Regions from separate parts of the Alteromonas sp. HB246098 genome, predicted to be linked through region 3. Evidence: predicted binding sites of a transcription regulator. Region 3 holds the regulator's gene; each other region holds the start of a gene.
The links. The regulator FNR, encoded in region 3, switches genes on or off when oxygen is low (the NO sensors DNR and NnrR bind a similar motif). The targets are predictions, from matches to a motif close to TTGATCTAGATCAA.

Region 1 (6,769 bases), on a different contig from region 3:
TGAATTTTTATAAACCATGTCGTAAACCACTTCACAGTGGTGTAAAACACCATCGTTCAAACTACACGGCAACTCATTATTTAAACTAGCGGCTGTTGAATTGATAATAATATGAGGTGCTATCGTTGCGATATCTTCAATAGGCACCACCTGCACTTTTGCGTTTGACGCGGCGCTTGCGACTTCGTCAGCTTTTGCTTTCGTTCTGTTCGCAATAGTCAGTGAAGCAGCGCCCGCTTTTAATAATGGAGAAATAACACCACGGGCTGCACCGCCGGCACCGATAAGCAATACGCGTTTATCTTTAACTTTCACGCCACTATTTAGTAAATCATTTACTAGTCCAACACCGTCTGTGTTGAACCCTAGCAGCTCACCTCTGTCGCCATTCATTAATGTATTAACAGCTTGTGCATCTTTAGCTGCTTGGTCATCTACTTTTGCTAAGTTAAAGGCATCAAGCTTAAAAGGCATGGTGACATTGCAGCCTACAGCGTTTTCTTGAGCTAAAAACGCTTTGGCGGCTTCAACAAAACCATCTTCAGGCGCAAGTATCTTTTCATAAGAAATCTTTTCTCCAACTTGATCAGCAAACATTTGATGAATAGTTGGTGATAAACTCTGTGCAATAGGATTTCCGAATACAGCGAATTTTTTCATGGGAATACGAGACTTATTTAATATAAAGAAGAAAAGCGATAGTCGTGCTTCGCAGAGTACACCATATGAGCGTATAGGTGGAGAGGAGAAAGTACGAGAATTAGCAAATACGTTTTATGACATTATGGAGACCGATCCACTTGCGAATGAACTACTTGCTATTCACCCTCAGCCATTAGACAGAATTCGTCATGTATTCTTTTTATATTTGAGTTTATGGCTGGGTGGTCCTGATGATTATCAGCAGCAATTTGGACACCCCCGTTTGCGTGCACGCCACCTTCCCTACACAGTAACACCAGAGTTGAAGGCGCAGTGGATGTATTGTATGCGCAAAGCCATGTTTAAAACGGTTAATGATATCGCCTTAGCTCAACAGTTACTTGATGCACTTGATCAACTTGCCAATCACATGGTGAATACAAAATAAAAAAGCGCGTTGAAAAGATTAACCTTTTAACGCGCAAGTCCCCTGTTACTGTCTACGCTCTTCGTGGCGTATAAAGTAGTGCAATTGTGAAAGCTTCAACTGTTAGGTTTAGGCCCTAGAAGGTGTAACCTACGGATATCGTGTACACCCAAGGGTCTATTTCAATATCACTAACCTTTCCAGCAGCATCGCCAACTTTAAAGGTGGCTTCTGTATCAATATCTATATAACGAACCGATGCGTTTACATGCCACTTAGTATCTATTTGATAGTCCATACCAACCTGAGCCGATACACCAAATGAGTTATCAAGCGATAGGTCACTTAAGCCCGCAGTTTCATTTGCGCCCGTAAACTCTTCGTCAAAGATAAAGGTATAGTTGATACCTGCACCAATGTACGGCTGAAATGCAGAGCTTGCGTCGTTGAAGTAATAGTTCGCGGTTAATGTAGGAGGAAGGTGCGTCACTTCACCAAGCTGGTTCCCTGTACCAAGAGGGTCTGCAACAGAAAAGTTCACGTCGTGCTTAAAAGGCGTTGCTGCAAGCAGCTCAATATTAATATTATCGGTAATAAAGTACGCAACGTTCAAACCTAGCTGGGTATCATTATCAATATTAAGGGCAACACCGAGGTCTGTTCCACCAGCGACAATGTTAGAAGTAGATTCGTCAGGAGCAACGGTAGTTAGACCGCCACGGACAATCCAATCGCCCTGTTGATGAGCGCTAGCTAGAGGTGAAATTGCAGCAATTGTAAGACAAAGTGCAGATGCAGATAAAAAGTGTTTGCGCATGATGTGTCTCTTTTGTGTTTAACTAAGATGGCGCTACTTTACGCCCTTGGTTAAGAGAAACATTGATCCAGCGCAAGCTTGATAACTCACTGAAACAAAGATGATATTCGGACTTGATGCAGATCAAAAAACGCCGTGTGTTCAACTCGCACGGCGTTTTCGTCATTAATGACGTCAGATAAATCAGTAAAAGCGACCTTACTAAATTAAATTCACCAGTCAGTTGGCTTTAACCAGTCAGTTAACTTAGCTTCAGCGCTACCCGGTGCGGGCGTATAGCAATATTCCCAGCGGGCTAGCGGCGGCATTGACATTAAAATAGACTCTGTGCGCCCTCCGGTTTGTAATCCAAACAGGGTACCGCGGTCGAATACTAGATTGAATTCAACGTAGCGACCTCGGCGATATAGCTGGAAGTCTCGCTCTCTTTCACCAAAATCGGTTTGCTTACGGCGTTCTACAATAGGAACGTAAGCATCAATAAAGCCGTTGCCTACCGCCTGCATAAACGCAAATGACTGTTCAAAGCCCAACTCATTCAGGTCATCGAAGAACAACCCTCCCACGCCGCGAGTTTCGTTGCGATGTTTTAAATAAAAGTAATCGTCACACCACTTTTTATACTTAGGGTACACATCATCGCCAAACGGCTTACATAATTTCTTTGCGGTATCATGCCAGTGCACAACGTCATCTTTGAACGGGTAAAACGGCGTTAAGTCAAAACCACCACCAAACCACCAGATAGGTGCTTCACCTTCTTTTTCCGCAATGAAAAAGCGAACATTAGCGTGCGACGTCGGGATATACGGGTTATGTGGGTGGATAACAAGTGATACGCCCATTGCTTGAAAGTTTCTGCCCGCAAGCTCGGGACGATTTGCCGTTGCTGATGCTGGCATTTGGCTGCCAAACACGTGTGAAAAGTTAACGCCGCCTTGCTCAATCACCGCACCGTTTTTTAAGACTCGAGAGCGACCACCGCCGCCTTCTTCACGCTGCCAACTGTCTTCGACAAACTGACCTTTTCCGTCGGCGAGCTCGAGGGTTTGGCAGATTGTGTCCTGCAGCCCTAGTAGATAGCTTTTTACTTGTTCTATTACTTCAGCGGCATTTTTACCGTCCAGTAATTCTGCTGATGTCATGCTCTTATTACCTCTGCTGTGTCACCATCGCGAATGGTACTGGGTTTAGTTGCACCACCTACTGCACCGTCAACGTAGAAAACGGAATCAGCGAATACGGCTTTTGCCTCTTCAGTAGTGGTGGCTGGCGGTTGACCGGTTAGGTTAGCACTTGTAGAAACAAGTGGCTTCCCTAACTTATTGCACAGCTCTACTACTACTGGATGATTAGTTACGCGCACTGCTATTTTACTATGCTTACCGGTTAACCAAACAGGCGCCGATGACGACTTAGGTAATAGCCAAGTGTTCGGGCCAGGCCAGCTTGAGAAAATATCGGTGCGACGATGTGGTTGTATGGCATTGTCGTTAACATAGGGCAATAGCTGACTGTAATTAGCAGCTATTAAAATAACGCCCTTTTCTACTGGTCGCTGTTTTATCTCTAACAGCGCATTTACCGCTGCTTCATTGTCTGGGTCACATCCGATGCCCATTACCGCTTCGGTTGGATAAACGATTAAATTTCCCGCTTCAAAAGCGGCAACAACAGGGTCTACTTCAGATGTATTAGCCTCAACGGGTGTAAACGTATTCACGTTCCCATTTTGGGTATCAGACATGGTTTTGATCTCTTTGTATAGTTCTTGGTTTAGTTGTTCGTTTAGTTAATCATATAACTACTTTTTAAAGCCACAACTAGGCTGAGGGCACTGCAACTGCCCCTTTTTATCTATCAATACTCCCCAACCGCAGTCTGGGCAGCTTTCATTTATCGGCGCGAAATTTAGCACATATCGACATTGTGGATAATGGTTACACGCAAAAAACTGTTTACCGTATTTATTAGTACGCGAGATCAAATGCCCTTTCTTACATTTTGGGCAATCTACCAAGGTGTCTTCTTTTTCCTTAATAGGCTCTATGTGATGGCACGTAGGAAAATTTGTACAGCCAATAAACATACCAAACCGCCCCTTTTTTATAGCAAGGTCAGAAGCACATTCGGGGCACGCTATACCATCTAAGGTTTTAAGAATAGTGGTTTGTTTATCGTGAAGCGGCTTACTGAAGTTGCATTCAGGGTAGCCTGTACACCCAATAAATGGACCTGATTTACTGTTCTTTATATGAAGGGGCTTGCCGCACTCGGGGCAGTCTCCGAAGTTATCATCTAGAGCATGCTCGTGCGCTGAAAAAAGTGAGTGGTCTATTTTAGACATGTATTAGACGTTAAGGCCTTAACGCGCTGTAATTTCACAGCGCATTTTGTAAGTAAAGATTTAAATATCAGTGACTACGACTGCACTAATGCAGCACGCCGTCTGGCTCTTCGAACAAAAGATCTTCCATTTGTGCGTAGGCTTTCTCTTTGCCAGGTACGTTAAATAGTACCATTAGCACAACCCACTTAAGGTCTTCTAAACAGAATTCATTGGAATCGATTTCCATAACGCGGTCTATCACCATTTCACGCGTAGACGCGTCAAGTACGTTGACCTGTTCTAAGAACATAAGAAAACCGCGACATTCCACATCTAAACGCATCTGTTCTTCGTGGGTGTAGATACGGCTTAAGCTGGTGCTAATCCCTTTACAAAAGTACGGTTTTATATCCGTTTCTTGCAGAGCCGCTAGCTTTTCTAACCATGCGAGGGCTTTATAAATCTCATCGTGATGGAAACCTGCGCGCACAAGTTCTTCCGTCAACTCGTCTTGATCAACACGAATTTCCGTTTCACTGTGAATGAAGTTTTCAAACAGATACATGAGGATATCGAACATATTATTTTCCCCTCAATTTAACGTAACCACCCGGGACAGCGGTTACTAAACCACGCAACTCATATTCTAATAATGATGCCATTGCTTGCGATACTGATAAGGCATTGCGCTGGGCTATAACATCAATAGCGGTGATGTCATAATCCACACTAGCTAATAATTTATCGGTTGCCAAGCTATTCGCTGCACTTTTTTCGTTTTGCTCGTTAACATCCAAGCCCAGTTGTTCAGGCTGAAGACCAATTTCATCAAGAATATCGATAATATTAATTACTAATTTGGCGCCCTGTTGGATTAACAAATGGCAGCCCTCAGAGTACGCGTGAAAGATACTACCAGGCACAGCGAATACTTCTCGCCCCATATCTGCGGCCAAATTCGCAGTTATCAAGGTGCCACTCTTAATTTTTGCCTCTACTACCAAGGTTCCAAGTGATAACGCAGCGATAATTCTGTTTCTGCGGGGGAAGTGCCAAGGTTTAGGCCCTTGCCCAGGAAAAAACTCTGTGACGGTAACGCCCTTGTCATTATTTATTGCCTCGTAGAGCGTGTGATTTTTAGCGGGGTAGACTACTTCAGGACCCGTGCCCATCACTGCGACTGTTCCTGTATTTCCCGACAAAGCGCCTTGATGCGCGGCACTATCAATGCCCATAGCAAGGCCACTTGTTACTGCAACTCCATTATTAGACAACCCTGATGCAAATTCACTGGCGATCCGCTTACCCTGCATGCTAGCCCTTCTACTGCCCACAATGGCAATTTGCGGACTTCGCAGCAGAGCACTATCACCCGTTGCAAATAGTACTAGGGGTGGACTGTCCAATTGCTTTAACGATTGAGGGTAGTATGAAGACGAATAAGAAATAATGTGTCTATTATCAGCCGCTTGTTGCCATAAGAAAGCAGCATCAATAAGGGGCTTTGATATTTGATCTACGAGCTGTTTCACAGCGTCGGGAAGCGATGATGAATTACCGGCTAAATCAGCAGGAGATAGTTGATAGTGTTCTAGGGTCTGTAGCCAGATTTTAGGGGAGATGCGCTGAGCCGATGCCAGTGCTACCCATGCGAATAGCTCGCTGTTTGATTGAGAAATGCGCTGTTTCATTGTCGCTCCTTTATGAGCGACAATGAAACCTACAGCGTCTAAGGCTTAGCGACAATAAAGCCGCGCTTAATTCCTTTATTCGCTCTTGTTATTAATCCATAGCTTGCCGCATCGAATGTTTTAAAAACAATCACCTCACCTACTTTGAGTGCTGGCTGTGCTACCGTATCAATAAACCACTCACCACCGTTTTTAGCACCGGGTTCATCAACATAACGCGGGCTATCTTCATCAATAATGGCTGGGCCTTGAGCATACACCCCCAATACTGTGCCTGGCGCTACATCCATTGCGCCAAGGTCAACAATGACAACATCATATTTGCCAAGTAAGTCGTGATCATGCAAGTCGCCTACGACTACTCCTCGTTGTGAGGTAGCAGGCGTAAGCTCGAAACCTTCTGGATGAGTAAAGCCCCCGGCCATCAATTTGTCACCACGTTTTGCTTCTTGATTGGCGTCATCAATAAACAGCAGCATGGTATCGTCTGCTTGGTCTTTCTCTACCAACGAAGCATTAGATACATGGGTGACCTGAATGCCTAGCGTTTCTCCATCTAGGTTTCTGATAGTAGCGTGCTTTCTAATCACTCTGTACTGGTCGTTAGTACTGAATTGTTGCTGACTAAGCACAAAGTCATCTGAAGCAAACCTAACATTTCCGTCTTGATTACCTAGGAGTCTAGGTAAGGCTGAATAGTCGTCTTCGTCTAGCAACATATGTTGTCTTACAAAAGGAGAGATAGTTGTCCAAGACAGGACGTCGACAGGTTTTGGCTTTATGCGCTTATCAGTAGTCGGAGACAGATTGTAGGCTAGCTTGTCGCGCTTCACGCTTAAAACAGGCTGACCATCAATGAAACC
Region 2 (6,769 bases), on a different contig from region 3:
TTTACCCGCGCAACCGCTGGCTTCATATAGTCTTGATGGGTCAGCATTGAAGCGACTAGGCGAACTAGCATTTACATCTCGAACGAGTTCTTCATAGTCACTAGCTGACGCTTTTTCACTCGTTTCTGGGAGTGACTTTGGAAAGTTGCCTGATGCGAGATTACCGATAATTTCTTCAGGTGTTTCACCCAAGTCTATCCCTAAGTGATTCACCAGCTTTAAGTCACCGTTAGCATCTACTTGAGCGAATAGCGACAACTCCGTATAAGCGGGGCCTCGTTTAACCAATGCGCCGCCAGAATTATTTGCTACACCACCAACGATAGACGCCCCCAAACAGGACGAGCCAATCACCGAATGTGGCGCGCGGCTAAGGGGCTTTAACATTTTTTCAACCTTAAACAAGGTTGCCCCAGGAAAACTCAATACCTGCCTACCATCATTTATTAGAACGATATCATCCATTGCTAGGGTGTTAATAACTACCACAGGTCTATCGTAATCGTCTCCGCTTGGTGTAGAACCTTCCGTTAACCCGGTTTTGGCTGCCTGCATAATGATGATGCAGTTATATTCAACGCAAACCTTAAGCACTTCCCAATATTGCATTAGCGTGTTTGGAAACAGTACGGCCAATGCCTCACCTTCGCCCGAGCGCCACCCTTTTCTGTAATGCTCAGTCTCACGTTTTCCAACGGCAAGGTTGCTTTCCCCTAGTACGCGTTTAAATGCGTTAATAATTGGGGCTGTTTCCATGTATGACTCCTAACACTCATGCTGAAATTGCTCTAGCAAGTAAACTAAAGGAAAATACAGTGCCATGGCAATAATAAAGCAATAAAAAAAGGCACTGTCTCCAGTGCCTCCAAATTAAAGGTTTGGTTTGCTGATTAACTGCTTACTACAAATAGACCGCTTTCGTCAGCATCAATACGAATGGTTGATTCCGGTATTAATTCACCTGCCAGCAGTTGCTGTGCGAGTGGATTTTCCACCTGCACTTGTATCGCTCGCTTAAGTGGCCGTGCACCAAACACAGGGTCGAAACCTGCGTCTGCTAACTTATCCATTGCCGCAGCAGAAAGAGTAAGTTTGTAACCTTTTTCCGCTAGTCGTGCTCTTAAGGAAGCAAGCTGAATTTTAGCAATAGACTTAATTTGCTCTTTACCTAACGGATGGAATACCACTATATCATCGACGCGGTTAATAAATTCAGGTCTAAAATGCTGCCCTACAACGTTCATTACCGACGCTTTCATATCGTCATACTGACTTTCGTTGTGTTTATCTTGAATGATGTCTGAGCCTAAATTAGACGTCATGATCACCACGGTATTTTTAAAGTCTACCGTGCGACCTTGGCCATCAGTTAAACGGCCGTCATCCAACACTTGAAGCAGAATGTTAAATACGTCTGGATGTGCCTTTTCAACCTCATCCAATAAAATAACCGAGTAAGGTTTGCGACGTACCGCTTCGGTTAGGTAGCCACCTTCCTCATAGCCAACATAGCCAGGAGGCGCCCCGACTAAGCGTGCTACCGAGTGTTTTTCCATAAACTCAGACATATCGATACGCACCATGGCGTCTTCAGTGTCGAACATGAAGCCAGCCAAAGCTTTACACAACTCCGTCTTACCCACACCAGTTGGTCCTAAAAATAAGAAAGAGCCAATAGGACGGTTTGGATCGGCAAGCCCCGCCCGTGAACGGCGAATAGCATTTGAGACTGCTTCAACGGCTTCTTCTTGTCCAACAACCCGCTTGTGAAGCACATCTTCCATGCGCAACAGCTTCTCGCGCTCGCCTTCAAGCATTCTCGCTACCGGAATACCTGTCCATCGAGAGAGAACATCAGCAATTTCAATGTCTGTTACTTTGTTTTTAAGCAACGTGGTCTCTCGGGTCTCATTTTCAGCCGCTTGCTCTAACTTTGCTTCAAGCTCAGGGATACGGCCGTACTGAAGTTCCGACATACGATTCAAATCAGATGCTCGACGGGCAATTTCTAAATCTAGCTTTGCTTGTTCAAGCTCCCCTTTGATAGTTTGGGTGCCCTGCATGGCATCTTTTTCATCCACCCACACTTTTTCAAGCTCTGCATACTTGGTTTCTGCCTGCTCGCGCTCAAGTTCAATCATTTCAAGGCGCTTATGGCTCGCATCATCTGTTTCTTTAGCAAGCGCTTGCTCTTCCAACTTAAGCTGAATAATCCTGCGCTCCAAACGGTCCATATCCTCTGGCTTAGAGTCTATTTGCAAACGGATGCTAGAGGCCGCTTCATCAATAAGGTCGATGGCTTTATCAGGCAATTGACGGTCACTAATATAACGATGCGACAAACTTGCCGCTGCGACAATAGCAGGGTCAGTAATATCTACCGAGTGATGGAGTTCATAACGCTCTTTTAAGCCTCGAAGAATAGCAATGGTGTCTTCTACGCTAGGCTCTTCAACCAATACTTTTTGGAAACGACGCTCAAGCGCAGCGTCTTTTTCAATGTACTGACGATATTCGTCTAAAGTGGTTGCTCCCACACAGTGAAGCTCACCGCGTGCCAGTGCTGGTTTGAGCATATTCCCGGCGTCCATGGCGCCATCGCCCTTCCCTGCCCCCACCATAGTGTGCAGTTCGTCAACGAATAAAATTACGCGGCCTTCTTCTTTAGCTAGTTCGTTAAGAACGGCCTTTAAACGTTCTTCAAACTCACCACGGTATTTAGCTCCCGCCACTAACGCGCCCATATCTAAGGCAAGAACGCGCTTGTTCTTCAAACCTTCAGGCACTTCGCCGTTAATGATGCGCTGCGCTAGCCCTTCAACAATGGCCGTTTTACCCACACCTGGCTCACCAATAAGCACGGGGTTGTTTTTGGTTCTGCGCTGTAGCACCTGAACGGTACGTCGAATTTCGTCATCACGCCCAATTACCGGGTCGAGCTTGCCTTGCTCCGCTCGCTCAGTTAAGTCTGTGGTGTACTTTTCAAGGGCCTGGCGCACGTCTTCAGCGTTAGGGTCTGTCACCTTCTGTCCGCCACGCATATCATCGATAGCGCCTTCAATGGCGTCTTTGGTGATATTCAAACTTTTAAGAATTTCACCTAATCGCCCTTTATCTTCAAGGGCAGCTAACACGAAGATTTCCGACGTTATATATTCGTCTTTTCGCTGCTGAGCTATTTTGTCGCAAAGGTTCAGCAGAATACCACTATCCTTACTCAACTGAACATCGCCACCAATACCTTCTATTCGAGGTAGGCGTTCAATAGCCTGACTCAATGCAGAGCGAAGCGCATTGACATTGATGTTTGCTTGGTCAAGTAAAGGTCGAACTGACCCACCTTGCTGGTTTAGCATGGCGGTCATTAGATGGACAGGTTCAATATATTGATGGTCTCGCCCCAATGCGAGTGATTGAGCATCGGATATCGCGAGCTGAAATTTACTGGTAAATCTATCTAGTCTCATAATCTCAACCTAATGAATAAACAACTATACCTGCGATAACACGCCGCGATTACGAACATTTTAACTCTCGCCGAGTGGGTAATGATCTGTGCGGAATGGTATTCTTTATGTTCTAGTTATGTAGGCTGCTCAATTGCGATTCAAGTACGAGATTGAAAAGTTAGCCAAAAAGATAACAAATACTGTAGGAATTTTGATGTAGCGCAAATAAATGATGGGATTAAGAACTACTGCCCTTAGGGTTGGGTATCTAAAGCATACCTATTACGCTAACCATTCGCCCAGTTGTGCGTTTGTTTTGGTGAGTAGCTCTTCGATGCGAATAGAAGCGTCGCTCGTCAGTGTAAGTACACAGATTACTTTGCGTAATGTCTTCAACGTCAACTTGCTGCAATTGCATCTGTGCTACTAGAGGTAAATCTAATAAGTACTTCCCTTTATTAGTACTATTGGCAATAGCGCCATCTATGTGGCTAAATTTACTTGCCAACTGTGCATCTACTTCATAGCAAGCGCCGCTAATTGCAGGTCCTATCCACGCTATGAGCTTATTAGCATTACAGCTAAAGTGTCCAACGGCATTGGCGATAATGTTTGTTTCAAGACCTTTCCAGCCGGCATGCACTGCAGCTACTTGTTCACCACTTTCATCACACAACAAGATGGGCACACAGTCTGCGGTCATCACCGCACAAAAGTGTGACTTGGAAGAAGAGTAGGCTGCATCCGCAGTGGTATCCACGCTTGGCAGTGACACCACGCGATTACCGTGTACTTGCTCTAGCCACGTTATCTTTTCGCTGTGTGGGATCAGGCTTCTATTGGCTTTAACTAATAAAAGGTCATCCCCCACGTGTGCACCAACATTTAGACCTGCAAAATCCCCCATACTACCGCCCCCCAATCTTGTCGTTGTATATGCGACAATGTTAGAGGGGCATGACCATGCCGGACTGATTAAATCCAACGATGACGTAATAGGTGAATTTGCAGCTGAAAATGTCATAGTGTCATCTGCTTAAAGCATATCTTGCGGGTTGTCTGCAGAGTCTTTCTTCACCGCCTTAAGCAAGTCTTGCATATCTTGAGGCAGAGGTGCCTTCCAGGTCATCCACTCTTCGGTCTCAGGATGGAATAGCGATAGCTGAGCGGCATGTAACGCTTGGCGCTGGAATCCGCGAAGTGCAGCAATAAATTCCTCAGACGCACCTTTAGGTAAACGCGGACGCCCGCCGTACACCTGATCGCCTAACAGCGGATGCTTTATATGCGCCATATGCACGCGGATTTGGTGCGTACGACCGGTTTCAAGCTTCAAACGCAAGTGAGTATAAGCGCGGAACTTTTCAATAACGCGATAATGCGTTACTGCTGGTTTACCCATTTCGCGAACCGCCATGTGCGTGCGCTTTGTGGCATGCCTGCCGATAGGTTCATCTACAATACCACCCGCAACCATAGTACCTAAAGCGATGGCTTCATATTCACGGCTCATCTCACGGCGCTGTAGCTGATCCACAAGGTGCGTTTGCGCAGGTATTGTTTTTGCTACTACCATCAGACCCGTAGTGTCTTTGTCAAGACGGTGGACAATGCCTGCTCGGGGAACTTTGTCAATTTCAGGATAGTGATTTAGCAATGCATTAAGCACTGTACCGCTTGGATTTCCCGCACCTGGATGCACGACCAAATCAGCAGGTTTATTTATAACTAAAATATGCTCATCTTCGTAAACAATATCTAGCGCAATGTCTTGCGCAACACTTGTTACCTGCACGTCCATTTCGGCTAGTACAGTTATGAGTTCATCCATTTGCATTTTGTGTCGTGGAACGGTGATTACTTCACCATTTACCGCAACATTCCCGTCTTGAATCCAAGTTTTTAACTTAGAACGAGAATATTCAGGGAACAAATCAGCCAAAACCTGATCTAAGCGTAAACCAAAATGCGCAGCTTCCGTTGAAGCTTCTAATTGTATTGTGTTCGGCGACTGTGTCATAACACCATTGATTACGTCTAAAAAAAGGTATTATAACAAGTATTCACGCTGTACACTTCCTTGTTTACGTTTTTGTATGGTTTTTCTCGTCGTTAGTACGTTAGAATGCAATTAAAGTGTTGTTGTTTAACACATGAGCTTAGACAGCGAAGTATTAAACTGTTTAGCAGGAAAATAGAATTATTATGAAATCATTTCGTCTACTGGCTCCCGTTTTATTGGGCGCTATGGTATCTGTCGCAGGATGTAGTTCTTCAGATAAAGAAGAGAAAGCCGTTTTAGCTAACATGGGTGCACAGCAACTGTATGACAGAGCAAAGCAAAGCATGGAAGTCGGTAACTTTAGCGCTGCTGCTCAAACGTTAAGTGCGCTAGATTCCCGCTACCCGTTCGGACCACTGTCTCACCAAGTCCAGCTAGATCTTATTTACAGCTACTACAAGTCGGGTAAGAATGAAGAAACACTTGCCACCATCGACAGATTTATCCGTCTTAACCCTAATCATTCGGATGTTGACTACGCATATTACATGCGTGGTTTAACTAACATGGAATCAGACAGTAACCTATTCCAAGAGTTAATGAACATCGATCGTACGGATAGAGACCCATCAAAATCTCGCGCAGCGTTTGAAGACTTTCGTCGTTTGATTCAGCAGTATCCTGATAGCAAGTATGCGGCTGATGCGAAGCAGCGTATGGTTCATATTAAAGACCGCTTGGCGCGTTATGAAATTGCAATTGCACGTTTCTACATGAGAAGGGAGGCGTATGTTGCTGCTGCCAACCGTGGTCGCTATGTTATTGAGCACTTCCCGAACACTACGCAGGTCCAACAAGCCCTGGAAATTATGGTTTCAAGCTACGAACAGCTTGGTCTAACTGAGCTTCGTGATAACGCCATGAAGACACTTAGACTTAACTATCCGGATAGCGAGTTTATTAGCTAGTCGAAGCAAGTTCGAAGCGCGAACGACTATAGAACATTAATAGTTAAAACGAAAAAACGCACTTAAGTGCGTTTTTTGTTATTTAGCGATTGTAAGCAAAGAAGCAGACAAGCAACCGTTTTAAACCTTAGCGGAAGAAGAGATGGCTAAATGGATTTAATAGTCTCGCTAAACCGGAAGTAAAGTGTAATGGCTGATCTACAATGCTAAATACTAAGCAACCTTCTTTTCCTTCAGCTTTGGGCGTATGGGTCTTTTCACCATCCATGAAAATAAAGTCGCCGGTATCATAGCGGCTAAGTCCATCGCTAAATTCACCATCAATAACTAGCGTGTATTCGGTTCCTCGG
Region 3 (6,769 bases):
ACAATAGAATATCAAGCATGGTATAGCTGTCTTTACCGCCAGATAAACACACCATGACCTTGTCGTTGTTTTCAATCATACCGAAATCGCCAATGGCCTTACCCACGTTGCGACGAAGTCGTTTCTGAAGTTTGTTGAAGTTGTACTTTTGCTTACTTTGCTCGGCGTTTAACGTCGGCGCGTCAGCACTGCTTGTGCCTAAACTCATAATTAACTAGCTTGGTTTGTGATAAAGGCGCCATTATACATTAAAGCGCCTTTTCGAGACTATGGCTGTGTGGTTAAATTTATCGAGAAACGTTAAGTACTGATTAAAGCGTATGTGGCTAAGCCCCAGATTTTAACCGCTAAATGCGAGTTTTTTTATGAAAAGCGCCCATCGCCGACTCGCTATTTGTCGCCATTAAGTGTCTTGATATTTAAGCGCAATTAAGTCGTTAACTACACGGTTATCGGTGATTCAAATCCATCGGGCTTAATTGCTAATACGTCACAATTCAGTTCATCGATAACGTGTTCGGCAGTATTGCCAATAAGCGCTGCTGAAATACCCACCCGTCCCACTGTGCCTATTACAACTAACTCTGCATCGAGTGTTTTTGCTACTTGTGGGATAACTTTTTCAGGTAAGCCTTCTTTCACCACACATTTATTATCTGGAATACCGTATTTGAGTGCGTGACTACGCATTTCCTTCATATGATGGTTTTTTACCGCATCGTGATACGTGTCAGGGTCAAACTCCGGTACTTCGATGGCAATGTTGAGTGGTGTTGAAGGGTAGCTGTTGACTAAATTAACGTTACCTTTCAGCAAAGAGGCATAGTCATTCGCGATTAATGTAAGCTTGTCGTTTAGTGCAGCGTGTTCATCATCTTCGCTCCCTACGTTCACTGCAGCAATGATTTCACCGCCTTCTGGCCAATCATGTTCTTTCACGAGTAGAACAGGGCGAGGGCATTTGCGCATTAAGTGCCAGTCCGTAGGTGTAAAGATCACTGAGGCAAGGTCGTCATGTTTTTTAGTAGCTTTTACTACTAAGTCGATTTGGTTATTAAGGGCGTAATAAATAATCGACTCATAAGCACGGTTGTTCCACTCAACCACAATATCGGTCTCTGAAAAGCCTTGTTCTTTTAGCTGGGCAGATAGCCATTTGGCGTGTTCTTTTGTAACGGCATCGCGCATTGATTCACGTTCGTCGGGGCTAAGCATGGTTGTCATATCGTAAGACAAATCATATACCACCATCATAGCGGTAACCGTAGCGCCGGTTTTTGACGCAAGTTCATAGGCACGGCTTAGGGCAGGCTGGTTGTCGCGTTCCGCGTCCACCACGGCAAGAATTCGTTTACACTCAATCATAACGTCTCCTCAACTACAAAGCTTTGTATGGCTGTCGACATCGATATTTTTTCAAAACAGTTTATAAAAACCATTTACATTAACTATAAACGACATTTAAAAAAACGTGAGTTGTTTTGGATCAAGGCGTAAATAATTCGTTGATAAACAAAAAAGGCTACACTGAATTTTACGGGAGCTTCCACGCTCAATGGATGGATATTGTGTAACTCAGTGAGGGAATACAGTGAAACTTTAAAGATTAAAACTAAAAAGCGCGCATGTAGCGCGCTTAAGATAAAAGAAGAATAAATTAACCGTTACAAACTACACTAGGGCCATTTAACGCCTCTAGCTTGGTATTTAACCGATCAAAATCCAAAATAGAGATCAATTTTCCGTCTACCTTGATAATGTTTTCCTTCTGAAAACGACTTAATAGACGGCTAATGGTTTCTATCGTTAAGCCTAAATAGTTGCCGATTTCGTTTCGGGTCATAGTTAGGTGAAACTCTCTGTGCGAAAAGCCACGCTCTTCAAAACGCTGGGAAAGGTGTGATATAAAATACAGCAAACGCTCTTCAGCAGTACGCTTGTTTAAAAGCATGATCATGTCGTGATCTTGTTTTATCTCAGCGCTCATAAAGCTCATGATCTGATGGCGTAGTTTGGGAAATTGAACCGACATTTCATCAAGTGTGTCATAAGGCAGTTCACACACCATGGCGGTTTCTAGCGCAGAAGTGTAACTTTGATGCTTACTTTCACGCAGGGCATCAAAACCAATAATATCACCCGGGAAGTGGAAGCCGGTGATTTGCTCTTCACCTTCTTGGTTGGTTACAAATGACTTAAAAGAACCCGTTCTTACCGCAAAAAGGGAACGAAATTTATCGCCAGTTTGAATGAGCGTATCGCCTTTATGAAGCGGCTTTTTGCGCTCGATTATATCGTCAAGAGATTCAATTTCTGTTTTGTTTAGTGCAACGGGTAAACACAGGTGACTAAAGCTACAGTTTTGACAGTGAATAGAAAATTGGCTTCCTTTGCTCATAATGCATGCTCTTATAAAGACCCCACGACAATAATACACCTATTTTTAAACGATTGCGCCATGAATAAGATAGGCTGCATATATGGCCATTATTACTGCGATGATTTGTCTAATATGACTGTTTTGAAAACTACTAACAATATACTGACTGCCTGCACTTGCTGCGAGTAGCGTTGGCAAAGTACCTAAACCGAAGAAAAACATCACGGCGGCGCCTTGTACTGCATTGCCCGCAGCCAAAGACCAAGTAAGTGTTGAATACACTAATCCACAAGGTAACCAGCCCCAGATAAACCCATAAGGGATAGCGCTAAAAGGGGTTTTGAACGGTAAAAAACGCTTAGATAATGGCTGCAGTTTAGAAAACAATCCTTTTCCAGCGTTTTCCAATACCGTTAAACCCGTCCACCATTTACCTAAATAACAGGCTAGCAACAACAGCATAAGGCCGCTAAGCAAAGATAGGGCATAGTTGGCAAGGGGCACGTAGTCGGCGGCTATTTTTCCAAGCGCCCCAGTTAGCGCGCCAGCGATGGTGTAGCTTGCTATACGTCCTATATTGTAGGCTAGGGTATAGGGTAATGCTGAAGCACCTTTTGGTGACACCATTCTTAGCGCTGCCACTATACCCCCGCACATGCCCACGCAGTGAACACCGCCAGCTAAGCCGATAAGAAAGGCTGAGAAATAATTAATCCCCTCCATGCGACTCTTGGCTTTTATCTACTTTACTATCCTGAAATTGCTTGCGTTGCTCAGCGAGCTTTTTTTCCTCAGGCGGAAGGTCATCATCAAACAAAATACTGTAACCCTGACGGTCTAAATCTTCAAACTGATTGGTTTTAACCGCCCAGAAAAATATCACAATTGCCACAGCTACTATGATGATCGCGATTGGTATTAAAACGTAAATTATGCTCATACTATTTGCCCAGAAGTCGCGTAGAGTTTGTCACTACTATGATACTGCTTAATGACATTCCAACAACCGCCATCCACGGTGAAAGCAGGCCTGTTACGGCGAAGGGTAAGATCAGCACATTGTAACCTAACGACCAACCAATATTTTGTCTTATTTTTTGTTTCACTTGGTGTGAGGTTTTAATTAACTCTGGTACAGAAAGTAGCTGGTCGCCTAGCAATATCACGTCGGCAGCAGTCTTCGCAACATCTGTCGCATTACCTACTGCTATCGCTACATCGGCACTAGCAAGCACTGGCGCGTCATTAATACCATCGCCCATCATCATTACCTTGGTGCCCGATTGCTGCATAGCTTGAACCGCTTCGTATTTCTGTTCTGGGGTAAGACCCCCTTTAGCGGTGGAAATTGGTAAAGGTTTCGTTAGGGAGTCGACGTTTTTCTGTGTATCGCCGCTTAATACAGCTAGGGTATGACTTTTTGCCAATATATCGAGGGTTTCTTGGGTATCGTCACGCAGTGAGTCACGAACTTCAAAAGCCGCCATCATACGGCCTTTGACGGTAAGAAACACATTAGCCGAGGGGTAACCCTCGATAAATGATTGCTGAGATTCGTGAACACTGAATGCTGCTGAGCCCATGCAAAATAGTGTGTCATTAATTTCACCGCTAATTCCACCACCTGGCGTGACTGTAAAATTGGACACTTTGTGTATGGTGTTGCCGTTTGACGTTTTATCATCGCTAAAGGCCTTATTATCGCTAAAGGCCTTATTATCGCTAAAGGCCATATTATCGCTAAAGGCTTTATCCCCGCTAAAGGCTTTAGCAATAGGGTGCTCAGAGCGAGATTCAAGTGCGCGTGCAATGGAAAACGCGCTGTCGCTGTCTACGCCGTCAGCATACCAGGCGTTTGATATAGTGAACTTACCTTGTGTAAGCGTACCGGTTTTGTCGAGCGCGATAGTGTCAATGCCAGTTATTTGCTCAAGAGCATCGGCTCGCTTTAGCAAAATGCCTTGTCTGTTTAATTTCGCCATAGCGCAAGTGAGCGCTGATGGTGTGGCTAACCCTAAGGCGCAAGGGCAGGTTGCTACTAGCACCGAAATGGTGATCCAAAATGCATCAACACTGCCGTTATAGGCCCAAAAGGTGTAGGTTAACGCTGAAATCAGCAGTACCGCAGTTACAAAATATCGAGAAAAATTATCGGCTATTTGCGCGGCCTTGGGTTTGCTGGCCATCGCACTTGCTTGAAGCCTCACAATTTGATTTACCAGCGCATTTTTAAGTGTTTGCGTAACAGTAATGGTAAGGCTGCCATCCTGACATACGGTACCACCATATACAACGCTGTTGTTTGTCTTGCGCACAGGGTTAAATTCACCCGTTAGCATAGACTCATCAACCGCAGCGTTACCTTCTGTTACCAGCCCATCAATGGGAATTGTCTCACCGGGCTTAACTAGCACTACATCGTTCACTTTTAGTTGCTTTGCTAAGCATTCAGTAACGCTGCCATCTGGCATTAATTTAGTCGCTGACACAGGAACATACTGCATCATATTGGCAGAAATCTGCGCCGCTCTGTGTCGACTGCGATGTTCTAAGAATCGGCTAAGCAACAGCAGAAAAATGAACATACAAATGGATTCGAAATACACTTCGCCTTGTTCTAGCATGGTAGAGCGAATACCGGCAATATAGGTACCAAATATGGCAAGCGTAACAGGTACATCCATATTAACTGTTCGTGCGCTTAGCGCTTTAGCTGCACCGACATAGAAGGTGCTACCAGAATACAGTACAACCGGGGTGGTGAGTGTAAGGGCAACCCAGTAAAAATACTGTCGTGTTTCTAATTCGATGGCGCCAAACCAGTCAAAATAAAGACCCGTCATCAGCATCATAACCTGCATGGCCATAATACCTGCTAGCCCTAATTTCTTAAGGAAGGTTTTTTGCTCGCGTTTATAGCTGGCTTCGTGCTCATCAGGGTGAAATGGAGAGCCAATATAGCCGATGCTTTTCAGCGTAGAGAGAATTTGGCTAAGCTTAATTTGAAACGGTGACCAAGTAACTAAAGCCCGACGCTCTTGAACATTTACAGCTACTTGCTTAATGCCTTCAACTTTCGATAATTGCTTTTCAATAAGCCAGCCACAGGCAGCACATGTAATACCCTCAAGTGTCAGCTGAATTTGCTTATCTTGCCCTTCTTCAAACACAAACTCTTCCTGAAGGGAAGGGTCGTCATAGACTTTGAGTTTATCTAGTGTTTCTAAAATACCGTCATCAGATTTTTGTGCAGGTTCGGTCCTAAACTGGTAATAGTCTTCTAAACCATTGTTAACAATAGCTTCAGCTACCGCTAAACAACCTGGGCAACACATATCCCGATGTTGCCCCAATATGACAGTAGTGAATTTCCCATCGTCTGCGGCTGCTACAGGCAGCCCACAATGGTAACAATCGTGATTCGCCATTATGGATTGAACTTCATTTTACCAGTATGGGGTAGATAGACCGTGTTTTGAATTTTCCAGCTATCATCAATAGGTGTGAGCGATATGCGCCATTTACCGTCTAGGTTTTCTTCAATAAACCCGCGATAAATACCGTTAGCGTCGCGACTTAGTAAAACGCTGACATCACGCTCTTCAAGCGTAACGTGGTAAAAACTTAGTTTAACCGCGTTGCCTTCTTGTGGAATGCCTGAATGGAACTCTAGCGCTATGCTGCCATCTTCAATGGTTAAATCGGTGGTAATGTTCATGCGACGGGCTATCGCTTCTTTGTCCAGGCGGGCATTAATTGCTTTACCTTCTTTGTAGTAATCGTCTACAACAAGGCTATCTTCAGTAGAAATAGCAAGGTTTAACAACACGCCGCCCATGATCAGGGTAATGATAGGTACGGCAATTAAAAACCAGGGCCAGAATTCTTTATACCAGGGTCTATTCATTTAATTATTTACTCGTCTTTACTTCACTAGCAAGGTCGCTAACAACATATCTATTATTACTAGTGGACAGCCGTATTCGAACTGCATAATAACGATAAATATGGTGTTGGTAATTCTCACCTACAGCCCACTAAATTTGTACGTAATGGCACTGTCTATATGGCTGTATTTTCTCATAAAAAAAGCCCCGTAGTAACGAGGCTTTTTAAGATATTTAATGATTTAAATCATTAATCATTTGAAAGGCTGTATACATACGCTGCAACAACGTGAATTTTGTCATCACCCAAGGTTTTCTTGAATGAAGGCATTACACCGTTACGACCGTAAGTAAGCGTTTCTGTTACCGCTCTGTGGCTGCCGCCGTATAGCCAGATATTGTCAGTAAGGTTTGGTGCACCAAGTGCTTGGTTACCTTTACCGTCCATACCGTGACAAGCCGCACACGCTGCGAAACGCGCTTTACCTGCTTTAGCTAGCTG

Region 1: ACYTPF_RS09945 (OmpW family outer membrane protein) is a predicted target of FNR. The motif match lies at 2,000-2,013, and genes of this name have one in related genera.
Region 2: clpB (ATP-dependent chaperone ClpB) is a predicted target of FNR. The motif match lies at 3,661-3,674, and genes of this name have one in related genera.

What each region holds. Positions count from the first base shown of each region.
Region 1 is NZ_JBTZUG010000004.1:1,956-8,724, forward strand. Features, by position in the region: gene aroE (shikimate dehydrogenase) at 1-660, opposite strand, end outside; gene ACYTPF_RS09940 (group II truncated hemoglobin) at 659-1,090, shown strand; gene ACYTPF_RS09945 (OmpW family outer membrane protein) at 1,206-1,886, opposite strand; gene hemF (oxygen-dependent coproporphyrinogen oxidase) at 2,099-3,031, opposite strand; gene ACYTPF_RS09955 (L-threonylcarbamoyladenylate synthase type 1 TsaC) at 3,028-3,633, opposite strand; gene ACYTPF_RS09960 (DNA topoisomerase family protein) at 3,691-4,233, opposite strand; gene ACYTPF_RS09965 (DUF494 family protein) at 4,319-4,795, opposite strand; gene dprA (DNA-processing protein DprA) at 4,797-5,906, opposite strand; gene ACYTPF_RS09975 (LysM peptidoglycan-binding domain-containing protein) at 5,945-6,769, opposite strand, start outside.
Region 2 is NZ_JBTZUG010000002.1:439,211-445,979, reverse strand. Features, by position in the region: gene dld (D-lactate dehydrogenase) at 1-756, opposite strand, end outside; gene clpB (ATP-dependent chaperone ClpB) at 891-3,467, opposite strand; gene pgeF (peptidoglycan editing factor PgeF) at 3,718-4,473, opposite strand; gene rluD (23S rRNA pseudouridine(1911/1915/1917) synthase RluD) at 4,486-5,469, opposite strand; gene ACYTPF_RS07855 (outer membrane protein assembly factor BamD) at 5,655-6,419, shown strand; gene ACYTPF_RS07850 (ChrR family anti-sigma-E factor) at 6,547-6,769, opposite strand, start outside.
Region 3 is NZ_JBTZUG010000008.1:87,016-93,784, reverse strand. Features, by position in the region: gene ttcA (tRNA 2-thiocytidine(32) synthetase TtcA) at 1-208, opposite strand, end outside; gene uspE (universal stress protein UspE) at 442-1,365, opposite strand; gene fnr (fumarate/nitrate reduction transcriptional regulator Fnr) at 1,658-2,398, opposite strand; gene ACYTPF_RS16050 (sulfite exporter TauE/SafE family protein) at 2,444-3,103, opposite strand; gene ccoS (cbb3-type cytochrome oxidase assembly protein CcoS) at 3,090-3,320, opposite strand; gene ACYTPF_RS16040 (heavy metal translocating P-type ATPase) at 3,322-5,808, opposite strand; gene ACYTPF_RS16035 (FixH family protein) at 5,808-6,287, opposite strand; gene ccoP (cytochrome-c oxidase, cbb3-type subunit III) at 6,518-6,769, opposite strand, start outside.